DNA from 3 places in the Anabaena azotica SJ-1 genome. Region 1 is predicted to be linked to each of the others. Evidence: predicted binding sites of a transcription regulator. Region 1 holds the regulator's gene; each other region holds the start of a gene.
The links. The regulator HrcA, encoded in region 1, represses chaperone genes, less so after heat shock. The targets are predictions, from matches to a motif close to TTAGCACTCNNGANTCNNGAGTGCTAA.
Positions count from the first base shown of each region.

Region 2: groES (co-chaperone GroES) is a predicted target of HrcA. The motif match lies at 1,886-1,912, and genes of this name have one in related genera.
Region 3: groL (chaperonin GroEL) is a predicted target of HrcA. The motif match lies at 2,595-2,621, and genes of this name have one in related genera.

Region 1 is NZ_CP178454.1:3,143,763-3,148,054, forward strand. Features, by position in the region: gene ACLLO5_RS13905 (DUF3352 domain-containing protein) at 1-1,195, opposite strand, end outside; gene ACLLO5_RS13910 (rhodanese-like domain-containing protein) at 1,260-1,619, shown strand; gene hrcA (heat-inducible transcriptional repressor HrcA) at 2,117-3,223, shown strand; gene ACLLO5_RS13920 (DUF2834 domain-containing protein) at 3,227-3,904, shown strand; gene ACLLO5_RS13925 (AAA family ATPase) at 4,033-4,292, shown strand, end outside.
Region 2 is NZ_CP178454.1:1,485,718-1,490,009, forward strand. Features, by position in the region: gene groL (chaperonin GroEL) at 1-1,419, opposite strand, end outside; gene groES (co-chaperone GroES) at 1,552-1,863, opposite strand; gene ACLLO5_RS06415 (hypothetical protein) at 2,651-2,821, shown strand; gene ACLLO5_RS06420 (response regulator transcription factor) at 3,151-3,828, shown strand.
Region 3 is NZ_CP178454.1:1,069,851-1,074,142, reverse strand. Features, by position in the region: gene ACLLO5_RS04645 (tetratricopeptide repeat protein) at 1-124, opposite strand, end outside; gene fabG (3-oxoacyl-[acyl-carrier-protein] reductase) at 505-1,245, shown strand; gene ACLLO5_RS04635 (MraY family glycosyltransferase) at 1,413-2,495, opposite strand; gene groL (chaperonin GroEL) at 2,654-4,292, shown strand, end outside.

The DNA.
Region 1 (4,292 bases):
ATTGCGGTGTTTTTTCCACCACAAACACCCAATCCGGGTTTGTATTTGCTTGATTGGGTAAAATAGCAATTGCATATTCTCCTACTACCCAACTAAAAATATCCTCATTTAAGTTTAAACCCCAGCGATTCTGCACATCAATCACAGGTTTTAGCCAGCGAGAAAAAGCTTCTTCCGGGGAACCATATATCGTTGCTGTTCCTTGCTGCCAGAGTTTTGCTAAATTACTATTACCCAGATTAGTTAAATTTGCACCTGCGATCGCCAAACCTACTGATTTTGGAATATACTGCAATGCACCCACAGGTTTAGAAAGTGGAATAGATACAGGAACAACTTCAGATGTACTGAAAAACGTACTCTCAGCCAAAAGTCCTTGGGAATTTAAAACCAAAGAAATCAATTGGCTGTTATAGGTTGATTCTCGCAGTTCTAGACCTTGCCATTGTGCAACCAGCGGCAAATTTAGGAAACCTACAGCTACAGCATCTTTAGGTAATTCTTTCAGAGCTTGCTGATATTCAGCATAACTGCTCAAATTTAAATCTGGGGCTTGAACATTATTAATTGCTTCTCGCAGCACCTTAATATCATTAGCAAACAAAACAAAATTATCAATAACTGCACCAGCTAAGGAATTTTGGATTTTGGATTTTGGATTTTGGATTTCTGCGGGTTTTGCTATTTCAGGATAGTCATAAAGTAATTTCACACCTTTATATTGTTCTACTTGTAAATTTGTTCCAGCTAAAGCCCGCTTAGAAAACAACACTTCCACAAACTCACGGCTTTTTTCTGGGTCATCAGTAGCAAGTGCCATTAAATATCCTGGCTGTAGCCCGTTTTCTGGATCACGGTCTATATCTTGGCTAGTAACAGCCAATGTAATTTCATTATTGAGCCAAGGTTTAATATCATTTTGGTAATTTATATTACTTTTTGCTAAAAAACTGTTTTTGAGTTGGGAAATTTCCCCTTTTTGTTCTATTGCTTGCAAACGGTCAGGATTAACCAGCAATGACACCATAACAGGTGACAACTTCGACACAAATACAGCAGCCCCAGGTTGAGAGATAGGAGTGCTGAATTTCACCGGACTTTTGCCGAAAAACCAGTAAAAGCCAGCAACAGCAATTAGTAGCACGGCAATGACACCAGCTATTAGGAAACCAAAGAAGGAACGTTGATTATTCACATTCAACCTATTTTCTCGCTTTTCTGCCACCATGAAATAGTATAGGATTCTTTAGAAAAACTACATGACAGGTAAATCTTTTGGTCAGTCCTTGACCCAGATTAGCGTGGAAGAACTAGCAAAACGTCTTGTTGACAGTGACCCTGGTTTGCAGTTGATAGATGTGCGCGAACCACAAGAAGTAGAAATAGCCAGTATTGAAGGCTTTGTCAACCTGCCACTGAGTCAATTTGGCGAATGGGGTGAGCAAGTGCCTAACCGTTTTGATGCTAATGCAGAAACTCTTGTCCTGTGTCATCACGGTGTGCGTTCTGCTCAAATGTGTCAATGGTTAATTAGTCAAGGCTTTACAAATGTTAAAAATATTACGGGTGGTATTTCTGCCTACTCCATATTAGTTGATTCAGAAATTCCTCAGTATTAAAGAATAAGTAGTCGGACAAAATTAAATTCACTCGTTGAGAGAGGGAACAGGGAACGGGGAACAGGGAACAGAAAAATGAGTTGTGTAATTAATTCTGTCCCATTACTTAGGTTTTGGGGTATGGAGTCTAGGGGCGAAGAAAAGGGTCTTACTTCTCCCTCTTGCCCTTTGCCTTCTTCCCCCTTTATTTACTCACAGCCAGCTATGTAACAAAACCCAAATGGATCTTTTGTATATTCAACTACAGCTTATTCAATGGATATGATTAAATAATATGATTAAGTAGACGGGAATTTATCTTTTTTTGTGCTATGAGTGAGGCTGTATTAATGAATACGCACAAAATAAATGCGGAAGGGAAGCTTTGCACTAAATTAATATAGTATAAATATATAATTTGCAATCTTGACTTAATTAATAATTAATTTTTTGTGTGGTGAAAACCACAGATTTTTTCAACCCTTGATTAAAATTTGCCTTCAGTAAAATATCCTCCTATGCAAGTCCAGCTGACAAATCGACAACAGCATATACTTTGGGCAACTGTGCGCCACTATATTGCTACAGCAGAACCTGTTGGTTCTAAAGCCCTAATTGAAGAATTTGACCTTGGTGTTAGTTCCGCAACTATCCGCAATGTCATGGGTGTTTTAGAAAAATCAGGATTACTTTACCAACCACATACTTCTGCGGGTAGAATACCTTCTGATTCTGGTTATCGAATTTACGTTGATCAACTTATTACACCTTCTTTGCGAGACGCTACGCGCACAGAAGCTTTAACCAAGGAAGTAGAAACAGCTTTACAACAACGTCTCCATTGGGAAGATTGGAGTTTGGAAGCTTTGTTACAAGGTGCTGCTCAAATTTTGGCAACTTTGAGTGGTTGTATTACCTTAATTACCATGCCACAAACAACTACGGCTCAATTACGACATTTGCAATTAGTCCAAATTGAAGCTGATAGAATTATGCTGATTGTGGTGACAGATAGTTATGAAACACATTCTAAGGTGATGGATTTGTTTACTGCATCTTCAGAAACTAAACCTGATCCAGAGGTAATTGATCACGAATTACAGATTGTTTCTAACTTTTTGAACAGCCACTTGCGAGGACGGAGTTTATTAGAATTAGCTAAACTGGACTGGAGTGAATTAGATCAAGAGTTTCAACGCTATGGAGAATTCTTAAAAAGTTCAGTTGCAGAACTAGCGCGTCGGACAGTAGCACCAAATACAACACAAATTATGGTGCGGGGTGTGGGTGAGGTGTTACGTCAACCAGAATTTTCTCAAGTACAACAAGTACAAACTATCATTCATCTTTTAGAAGAAGAACAAGAGCAATTATGGCGGTTAATTTGTGAAGAATCGGATGTTGAGGAAACGGGTAAGTCAAGGGTGACAGTGAGAATTGGGACAGAAAACCCACTAGAACCGATTCGGACTTGCTCTTTGATTTCTTCTATCTATCGTCGAGGTTCTGTACCTGTGGGAAGTGTAGGTGTTTTGGGTCCAACTCGGTTAGACTATGAAGGTGCGATCGCAGTTGTAGCAGCAGCCGCAGATTATCTATCGGAAGCTTTTAGTCAAACTTCGTAATTTATGCTGAGAAAAATTTCCTTTGGTTTATTATGGCTAGGATTTATTTCCTATGCCTTTTTACTTGCTCCTCCTGATCAACCAGATACTTTTGAGTTAATTAAAAGTCTTTCTACAGGTAATTTCCAAGGGATTAATCCTGTAATAATTGCCTTATTTAATATCATGGGTATCTGGCCTTTAATCTACAGTTCTGTATTATTTATTGATGGAAGAGGGCAAAAAATCCGCGCTTGGCCGTTTGCTACAGCTTCCTTTGCAGTTGGTGCTTTTGCACTTTTACCCTATTTAGCTTTAAGAGAACCAAATCCAGAATTTGTAGGTACAAAGAATCTATTTTTGAAAATATTTGATTCTCGCATCACTGGTATTTTATTAACTTTAGGTGCAGTTGCCTTAGTCATCTATAGTTTGCAAGGGGATTGGGTTAATTTTGCTCAACAATGGCAAACTAGCAGATTTATTCATGTCATGAGTTTGGATTTTTGTATGTTGAGTCTATTATTTTCTACTTTATTAGGAGATGATATGACGCGAAGAGGTTGGAAGGATCATCAATTATTTTGGTTATTTGCAGTTATTCCTTTGTTTGGTGCGTTGATTTATTTGTGTGTGCGGCCATCTGTAAAGGAAGTGGATGTAGAGTTAACAGATAATCAGCAAGCAACATTGACAAAATAGTTTCACATCAGAGTTTGGTTTAGAACTATGATGAAGGCAATTGATTAGATGGTTTAAGCCCAAGCAATATGTTAATTAGATTCACAGTGGAAAATTTTCTATCCTTTAACAAAAGGGTAGATTTTAATATGATTGCTTCAAATGATACTCACCACAATCATCATATAGTTGGAGGAGATTCTCAAGAATCAATCAAGTTATTAAGATCGTCAATTATATATGGTGCTAATGCTTCAGGAAAATCTAATTTGATTAAAGCTATGAAGTTTGCAAAAGACTTTATAGTTGATGGAATAGAGAAAAATAAAAATATAAATATTGATAACTTCAGACTAGATAAAACCTGTTTTCATAAACCTTCAAGGTTTGAATTTGAGTTTAGATATCA
Region 2 (4,292 bases), 1.7 Mb from region 1:
ATCTTTTTCTTTGACTCTTTCTGCAATTACAGCGCCGTTTTGACCAGCGTTTTCTGCGATTCTCTTGAGAGGAGCAGGTAAAGCACGAGCAACGATTAAAGCACCAGTCAACTCTTCATTTTTGAGGTTGCTGTTAGCCCAAGTTTCCAATTGGGGAGCTAGGTGAGCCAAGGTTGTACCACCACCAGGAACAATACCTTCTTCTACAGCAGCCTTGGTAGCGTTGATAGCATCTTCCAAGCGTAGTTTCTTGTCCTTCATTTCGGTTTCGGTGGCTGCACCAACTTTAACTACAGCTACACCACCGGACAATTTAGCCAAACGCTCTTGGAGTTTTTCTTTGTCGTAGGAAGATTCTGTTTCTTCCATCTGACGGCGGATTTGTTCGCAACGAGCCTTAACTGCGACATCGTTACCTTCAGCAACAATTGTGGTGTTGTCCTTGGTGATGGTGATGCGGCGAGCTTTACCCAGGCTATCCAGCTTGGTAGTATCTAGTTTCAATCCAGCGTCTTCAGTGATGAGTTGACCACCAGTTAAGACAGCGATATCTTCTAGCATAGCCTTACGGCGATCGCCAAAACCAGGAGCTTTAACAGCCGCAACGTTGAGTACACCGCGTAAACGGTTAACTACCAAAGTAGCCAAAGCTTCTTTTTCGATATCTTCAGCGATAATCACCAAAGGACGACCAGAACGAGCTACTTGCTCAAGTACAGGTACTAAATCTTGTACTAAAGCGATTTTCTTGTCGGTTAACAAGATGTAAGGCTCGTCAAACACTGTTTCCATCCGCTCTGCATCAGTAGCAAAGTAAGGAGAGATATAGCCTTTATCAAAGCGCATCCCTTCGGTGACTTCGAGTTCGGTGGTCATAGACTTCCCTTCTTCCAGGGAAATTACGCCTTCCTTACCCACTTTGTCCATAGCTTGAGCAATCATGCTACCGACTTCTTCGTCGTTACCAGCAGAGATTGCCGCAACTTGTGCGATCGCTTTAGAATCTTCTACAGGACGAGCGTGTTCAGCAATTTTTTCAACTAAGAAAGCAGTAGCTTTATCAATACCGCGCTTCAACAGAATTGCATTAGCGCCAGCAGCCACGTTCCGTAAGCCTTCTTTAACAATGGCGTGAGCCAAAACTGTAGCGGTGGTTGTACCATCACCAGCAGCATCGTTAGTTTTAGAAGCAGCTTGACGAATCAAAGCTACACCAGTGTTTTCAATATGGTCTTCTAATTCAATTTCTTTAGCAATAGTGACACCATCATTAACGATTTGTGGTGCGCCAAATTTTTTCTCTAGAACTACGTTACGACCTTTTGGTCCAAGGGTGACAGCAACAGCTTCAGCCAGAATATCAATACCACGCTCAAGGGCGCGACGGGCGTTTTCGTTGTAAATAATGCGCTTTGCCATAATCTGTGTAATTTTTTGAATTGGTTATTAGTTTGTTAGTTGTCAGTTTTTCAGTGGGGTGTCAGTTCGTGCCAATTCAAAATCCAAATTTTTAATTTTTAATTTTGAATTGTTTGACCCCTCATCACCGAACTAGCTAACGACTGCTAGAATATCTTTCTCAGAAAGCAGTACATATTCTTCAGTGCCGAGCTTAACGTCAGTGCCAGCATACTTGGAGTAAAGCACTTTATCACCGGCTTTAATTTCCAATTCTTGACGGCTACCGTCATCATTCCGCTTGCCAGGTCCAAGGGCTACTACTTCGCCTACTTGGGGCTTTTCCTTAGCGGTGTCAGGCAAATACAAACCACCTGCGGTTTTTTCTTCAGCGGCGGTCACTTTTACAAAAACGCGATCGCCCAAAGGTTTAACTGTAGATACGCTTAGAGATACAGCTGCCATAATTTTAATTTTTTCTCGCTTGTTAGCACTCTCGACTCCTGAGTGCTAATCTACCGAAAAGCAGTGACAAATGGCAACAATGTTTTCTGTACGGGTTTCCGAACTAGGAATTGGGTGTAGGGTGTGGAGGAGCAGGGGAGCATGGGAGCAGAGGGGCAGGGGAGCAGGGGAGCAGGGGAGCAGGGGAGCAGAGGAGCAGAGGAGCAGAGGAGCAGGGGAGTAATAACGTATTAATCATCTATATCCCTATTCCCTATTCCCTCTTAACTGTCACCTGTCACCTGTCACCTGTCACCTATCACCTGTCACCTATCATCTTTCACCTTCTTCCTGAACCAAAAAGTTACTTCACTTAAAGTATAAATGCCTAATTGTATTTGTTGTCTGGTTCTGTTGCGTAAGTAATGAATATTTTTATATGGACAACTTTTATTTGCAAAGCTGAGAAATTGTTATAGAACTGTAATCAGGGAGTCGCTTAATGAGTAACAATACAGTGAGCTAAAGAATTGCTGTCCAATCCCCAAAACTACTAAAGCCAAGGAACTTAAAACCCTAAGTAATGGTTGTAGACGTTCTAGGACTAGCAATTCTTCAACGAACAGCTTGATGTTTGTTCTGAGCAGATAGTGATTCACAACTGGTCAAAACAGGCTAATCTAGAATTCTGGGATGCTGGAAACTGCGACTCAAAGAGCGACACATCAACCCATTTCACGAGAGTCATCCCATTTGCATCTTCAGAACTAAAACTAACTGCTTGCGTGTTTGTTGTTCTAGGCAGATAATGGTAGTTTACCCAGATGGGGTCTGGTATAGCCAAACAAAACCGGAAGTCATTGAGCGGATCATCCCAGAACACTTAATCGGCATAATGGTGGTTGAAGCACAAGCATTTTTAACCCATCCTTTGCCAGAAACTTCCCTGGTTTCTTGTGAACCTCTGATTGAGGCTTAACATCCAAGGGATATAGCAGAGCAAAAGTAAGCAAATGAAAGTGCGGGTGAGTTGTGAGCCAGGGCCATCTTCAGCTAAATACTGAACTTGTCAGCCAGACAGATTATTATTTAATCAGGTTTTTTAGCCCGCCCCTTTCAAAGCAACATATAATAACGCATTATAAATACTATTGCTCTCCGTATCCTTACTGGAATTTTGCCATCTAGCTACTATTTTCTTCAGAGTGTCCATCACTTTTTAGACTTTTAGGCAGCAAAGGCAAGTTAAGTGGGGAAAAAAACAACATCTCAATAATCCACCATAAAGGATAACTATTCAAGACCTTGATGGATCGACGCGCGACAAGTGCCACTGCTATGAAAGAGCCCAGCATGAAAGATCACAAACGACTTCTATTGATTGATGATGACCCTAACCTCATCTTGCTGGTGAAGGATTACTTAGAATTCCGGGGATACGAAGTCATCACAGCCGAAAATGGACGAGAAGCTCTGGAAATTTTAGAACATGAAGTTCCAGACATGATCATCTGTGACGTGATGATGCCGGAAATGGACGGATACACTTTTGTGGAACAAGTACGACAAAATGAACGTACAAGTTGGATTCCCGTTCTCTTCCTCTCCGCTAAGGGACAAAGTGCAGACCGAGTTAAAGGACTGAACAAAGGTGCTGACGTATACATGGTCAAGCCCTTTGAACCTGAAGAACTCGTAGCACAAGTAGAATCCTCACTTAAGCAAACTATTCGTTGGAAAGAACACCAAACAAAGGGAGGGGAAAATGGTTCTCGTATCCAGGTTCCCTTCGATGTCCAGTTGACCCCAACAGAACTGAAAGTAGTACAGTTTGTAGCTAGGGGTTTAGCCAACCGGGAAATTGCTGAAGAATTAAATGTCAGTCAGCGTACCGTTGAAAGCCATGTTTCCAATATGTTGGGTAAAACCAACCTCCACAACCGTACTGAATTAGCGCGTTGGGCAATTGAAAATCAAATGGCTTAAAAGCTTGGCTGATTTTTGAAATTTCAAAGTTATGAGTTTTGGGTTACAGCGTCCTAACTCAAAACTCAAAACTAGATTTTTCTTTTGCATTCAATCTGAAAGCTTTTGACATACTCCCACCTCTTCAAGGGGTGGGATTTTGGGGTTTAAAAGCGATCGCGGGCATAACTCGTCTGACATCACCTAACCCAACAGTCGATGCCCCGACTGAGTGAATGGAGCCTTAGCCCCTAAAGGAAGTAAAAACATGAAAATTTTTTGGATTTTCAGGTTATTACCAATTGGTAGGATTTCAAACTTCCCACTATTTTTCGTAAATTATGGATTGTGAAGCTAAATTTGGATTTTTAAAATTTAAACTTCATAATTCATAATTTATGATACAGTCCTCAAGTCCTATCTTCCAACCCAGATATCACCTAAAAATATTACTACACGACCTCACGCAAATCTCCCATTTCCTC
Region 3 (4,292 bases), 2.1 Mb from region 1:
TTACCTGAGCAGTAGCTGATTGTTCGAGTTTTCCACTGAAAAAACTAGTAGATATCAACAGGGGTGACAATAAAATGGCGCTTTTTAAAGCTAATTTTGAAAACATGGGTTTTTTACTGTTCATTACACTTTCCCTATCTGTTGGTTAGTATTTGCAGCGGTATGTGTCTATGCAATCTATGATAAATGATGGATATCAGGTTAGTGGATCTGAGGGTGGTTGTTTGATGTTAGCAGATTTATGATTAGCGATCGCTCTATCAATAAGCTGGTAACAATGTTTGATAAAGGGATGAAAATCGTGATTATAGCTGGCTGACAAATGCTAGAGGTGTCCGAATTGTGATAGTACCAACAGAATGAACAGTAAGTAAATCAGAACGAAAAATTCATAAATCAAATCGGATCGCTATAGTTATTCAAAATCTGAGTTGAAATACTTAAATCATCCCCAAATCACCATAGAATAATTAGCGCGGTATCTTGAAGATTGAGGAAAATTCAATGACATTATTACAAGATCAAGTTGCAATTGTCACAGGTGCATCAAGAGGAATCGGACGTGCGATCGCTCTCCAACTAGCCTCTCAAGGCGCAAAAGTCGTTGTTAACTATGCCAATTCTAGTACAGCAGCAGACCAAGTAGTAGCAGAAATTATAGCAGCAGGAGGCGAAGCGATCGCCCTCCAAGCAGACGTTTCTCAATCAGATCAAGTAGATACATTGATAAAAACAACTTTAGACAAATTTAATCGCATTGATATCTTAGTCAACAATGCAGGTATTACCCGTGACACCCTGCTATTAAGAATGAAACTGGAAGAATGGCAAGCAGTAATAGATTTAAATTTAACAGGTGTATTTTTATGTACAAAAGCTGTGAGTAAAATTATGCTTAAACAACGTTCAGGACGAATTATCAACATATCATCCGTTGCTGGGCAGATGGGCAACCCTGGACAAGCCAACTACAGTGCCGCCAAAGCAGGTGTAATTGGGTTTACCAAAACCGTCGCCAAAGAACTAGCCACCCGTGGTATTACAGTAAACGCAGTTGCCCCTGGTTTTATTACCACTGACATGACCAGTGATATCAAAGCCGAAGGCATTCTGCAATACATCCCACTAGGGCGTTTTGGTCAACCAGAAGATATTGCTGGCATGGTGCGCTTTCTAGCAGCTGATCCCGCCGCAGCTTACATCACTGGACAAGTTTTTAATGTCGATGGTGGCATGGTGATGTAATTAGACAGGGGGCAGGGGAGCAGAGGGGCAGGGGAGCAGGGGAGGATGGGGGAGAAAATTAATTCTTTCTTCTTTCTTCTTCCTGACTCCTGACTCCTGACTCCTGAACTCCTGATAGCGAAGCGTGGCGTAAGCCATACTCCTGAACTCCTGAACTCCTGCTGTAATTAAGAATTACTGTGGATTCTCTGCCAGATAGTAAAACCCAAAAGCAAAATAATACTGATGGCAGAAGCCAACATCACAGATAAAGTCATACCTTGTATTCTCATTGCCAGCAAATTAAAAAACAAGGTGATTGACCAGAGAGTAAAAGCTGCATAACGTTGGGAGAAACCCCAAGCCAGCAAACGGTGGTGTAGATGGTCTTTACCGGGTGTACTCAGGGGATTTTTTCCTGCTAAAAGTCGCCGCACAAACACTTGAGTGGTGTCTAATACCGGCAACATCAGAAATAAAACCGTTGGGATCAGAGCATAAACAGTATTTTGTTGAAGTTTTCCTAATATGCTAGTTGCGGCTAGTACATAGCCAAAAAAGTATGCTCCAGCATCACCCATGATGATGCGTGAAGGGTGAAAATTGTGTCTTAAAAAGCCGAGTGCTGCACCTCCCAAAGCAGCTAAAACCAGGGTTGCTGCTGCCCGATTGTCAAACTGAGCAGAAACCCCTAACAAACTCATGGCAGTAATAAAACTGATCCCGCCAGCTAAACCATCCATCCCATCCATCAAATTAATGGCATTGGTAATACCTACTACCCACAATACTGTCAATGCCATTGACAATAGCGAGTCGATAGGTGTACCAAACGTGACTTTGATACTAATGCCATTAGCCACCAATAACAGGGCTGTGATCATCTGCGCCCACAAACGCACAGAAGGAGGTAAGCCAAATTGGTCATCAATAAAGCCAACGAGAACTAAGATTGAACCTCCCAACAGTACAGTTAATACCTGAGCTAATACGCCTTGGAGTTCAATGGGTCGTAAAAGACTGGCTAATACTAAAGCGGCAATAACACCGGCATAGATAGCCAAACCTCCGGCATTAGGTAAGGGTTCTCGGTTAAGTCGTCGAGCGTTCGGTTGATCAGCCCAACCTACCCGCAAAGCAAATTTACGGATGGCGGGAATCAAACGCCAAGTTACAAGCCAAGCCAAAATAAAAGTAAATACTACCGCCAACCAGCCGGTGCCGCTAGGGTTAGCAATACCAAGGGATCTAAGGGAGTTGTCTAAATTCATCTCCCGATTCAACCATTACTGCTAGTATCCAAAATGAGCATCAACTGTAATATTAATCAATTTTTTATGACTATTTGTAAAATTGAGTAGCTGAAACTCTTAGCACTCTTAACCTGTGAGTGCTAAATTGTCTAATGGAAGCGTTAGAAAAATTAAACATGGCAAAAATTATTGCATTTAATGAAGAATCTCGGCGGGCTTTAGAAAAGGGTATTAACCTCCTGGCCGATGCTGTGAAAATCACCTTGGGACCAAAAGGTCGTAACGTCCTGTTAGAAAAAAAATTTGGTATCCCTCAAATTGTCAACGATGGTATCACCGTTGCCAAGGAAATTGAATTAGAAGATCCTTTAGAAAATACTGGTGCTAGACTTATCCAAGAAGTAGCATCTAAAACTAAGGATATAGCTGGAGATGGGACTACAACCGCTACAGTTCTAGCACAGGCACTTGTGCGAGAAGGACTGAAAAACGTAGCAGCAGGTACAAACCCCATTGCTTTAAAGCGGGGTATAGATAAAACTGTTGAGGCGCTGGTGGCTGAAATTGCGAAAGTAGCTAAACCAGTAGAAGGAAGTGCGATCGCACAAGTAGCTACTGTTTCCGCTGGTAACGATGAAGAAGTCGGCAATATGCTGGCACAAGCAATGGAAAAAGTCACCAAAGATGGTGTCATCACCGTTGAAGAATCCAAATCCCTCACCACCGAATTAGAAGTAGTGGAAGGGATGCAGATTGACCGGGGTTACATTTCTCCCTACTTCATCACCAACAATGATCGGATGACAGTGGAATTTGAAAACGCCCGCATCCTGATTACAGACAAAAAAATCAGCGCCATTCAGGATTTAGTACCTGTACTGGAAAAAGTTGCCCGTTTAGGTCAACCTTTGTTGATCATTGCTGAAGATTTAGAAGGTGATGCTTTAGCAACTTTAGTAGTGAACAAAGCACGGGGCGTTTTAGCCGTTGCAGCCATTAAAGCCCCTGGTTTTGGCGAACGTCGCAAAGCATTATTACAAGATATTGCCATTCTCACCGATGGCCAGATGATTTCTGAAGAAATCGGCTTGAGCTTGGATACAGCTACTTTGGAAATGTTGGGTACAGCCCGCAAAATCACCATTGATAAGGAAAATACCACCATAGTGGCTGGTAGTTCCACCAAACCAGAAGTGCAGAAGCGAATCGCCCAAATTCGCAAACAGTTGGAAGAAACAGATTCCGACTACGATAGCGAAAAACTCCAAGAACGCATCGCCAAGCTGGCTGGTGGTGTGGCAGTAATTAAAGTGGGCGCAGCCACCGAAACCGAACTCAAAGACCGTAAACTGCGGATTGAAGACGCTCTCAACGCCACCAAAGCCGCAGTAGAAGAAGGTATTGTTCCCGGTGGTGGTACAACCTTAATTCACCTGTCTACAAAAGTAGATGCGATTAAGAATAGCCTCAACGCTGAAGAAAAAATTGGCGCTGAGATTGTGCAAAGAGCATTAGAAGCACCTTTACGGCAAATTGCAGACAATGCTGGTGCTGAAGGTTCTGTCATTGTTTCTAGAGTTAAAGAAACCGACATTAACATCGGCTACAACGCTGCTACTGGAGAATTTGAAGATTTGATCGCCGCAGGTATTATTGACCCTGCCAAAGTTGTCCGTTCTGCATTGCAAAACGCCGCTTCTATCGCAGGTATGGTTTTAACCACCGAAGCGATCGTGGTTGAAAAGCCTGAAAAGAAAGCTGCTGCACCTGACGCTGGTATGGGCGGCATGGGCGGCATGGGCGGTATGGGCGGTA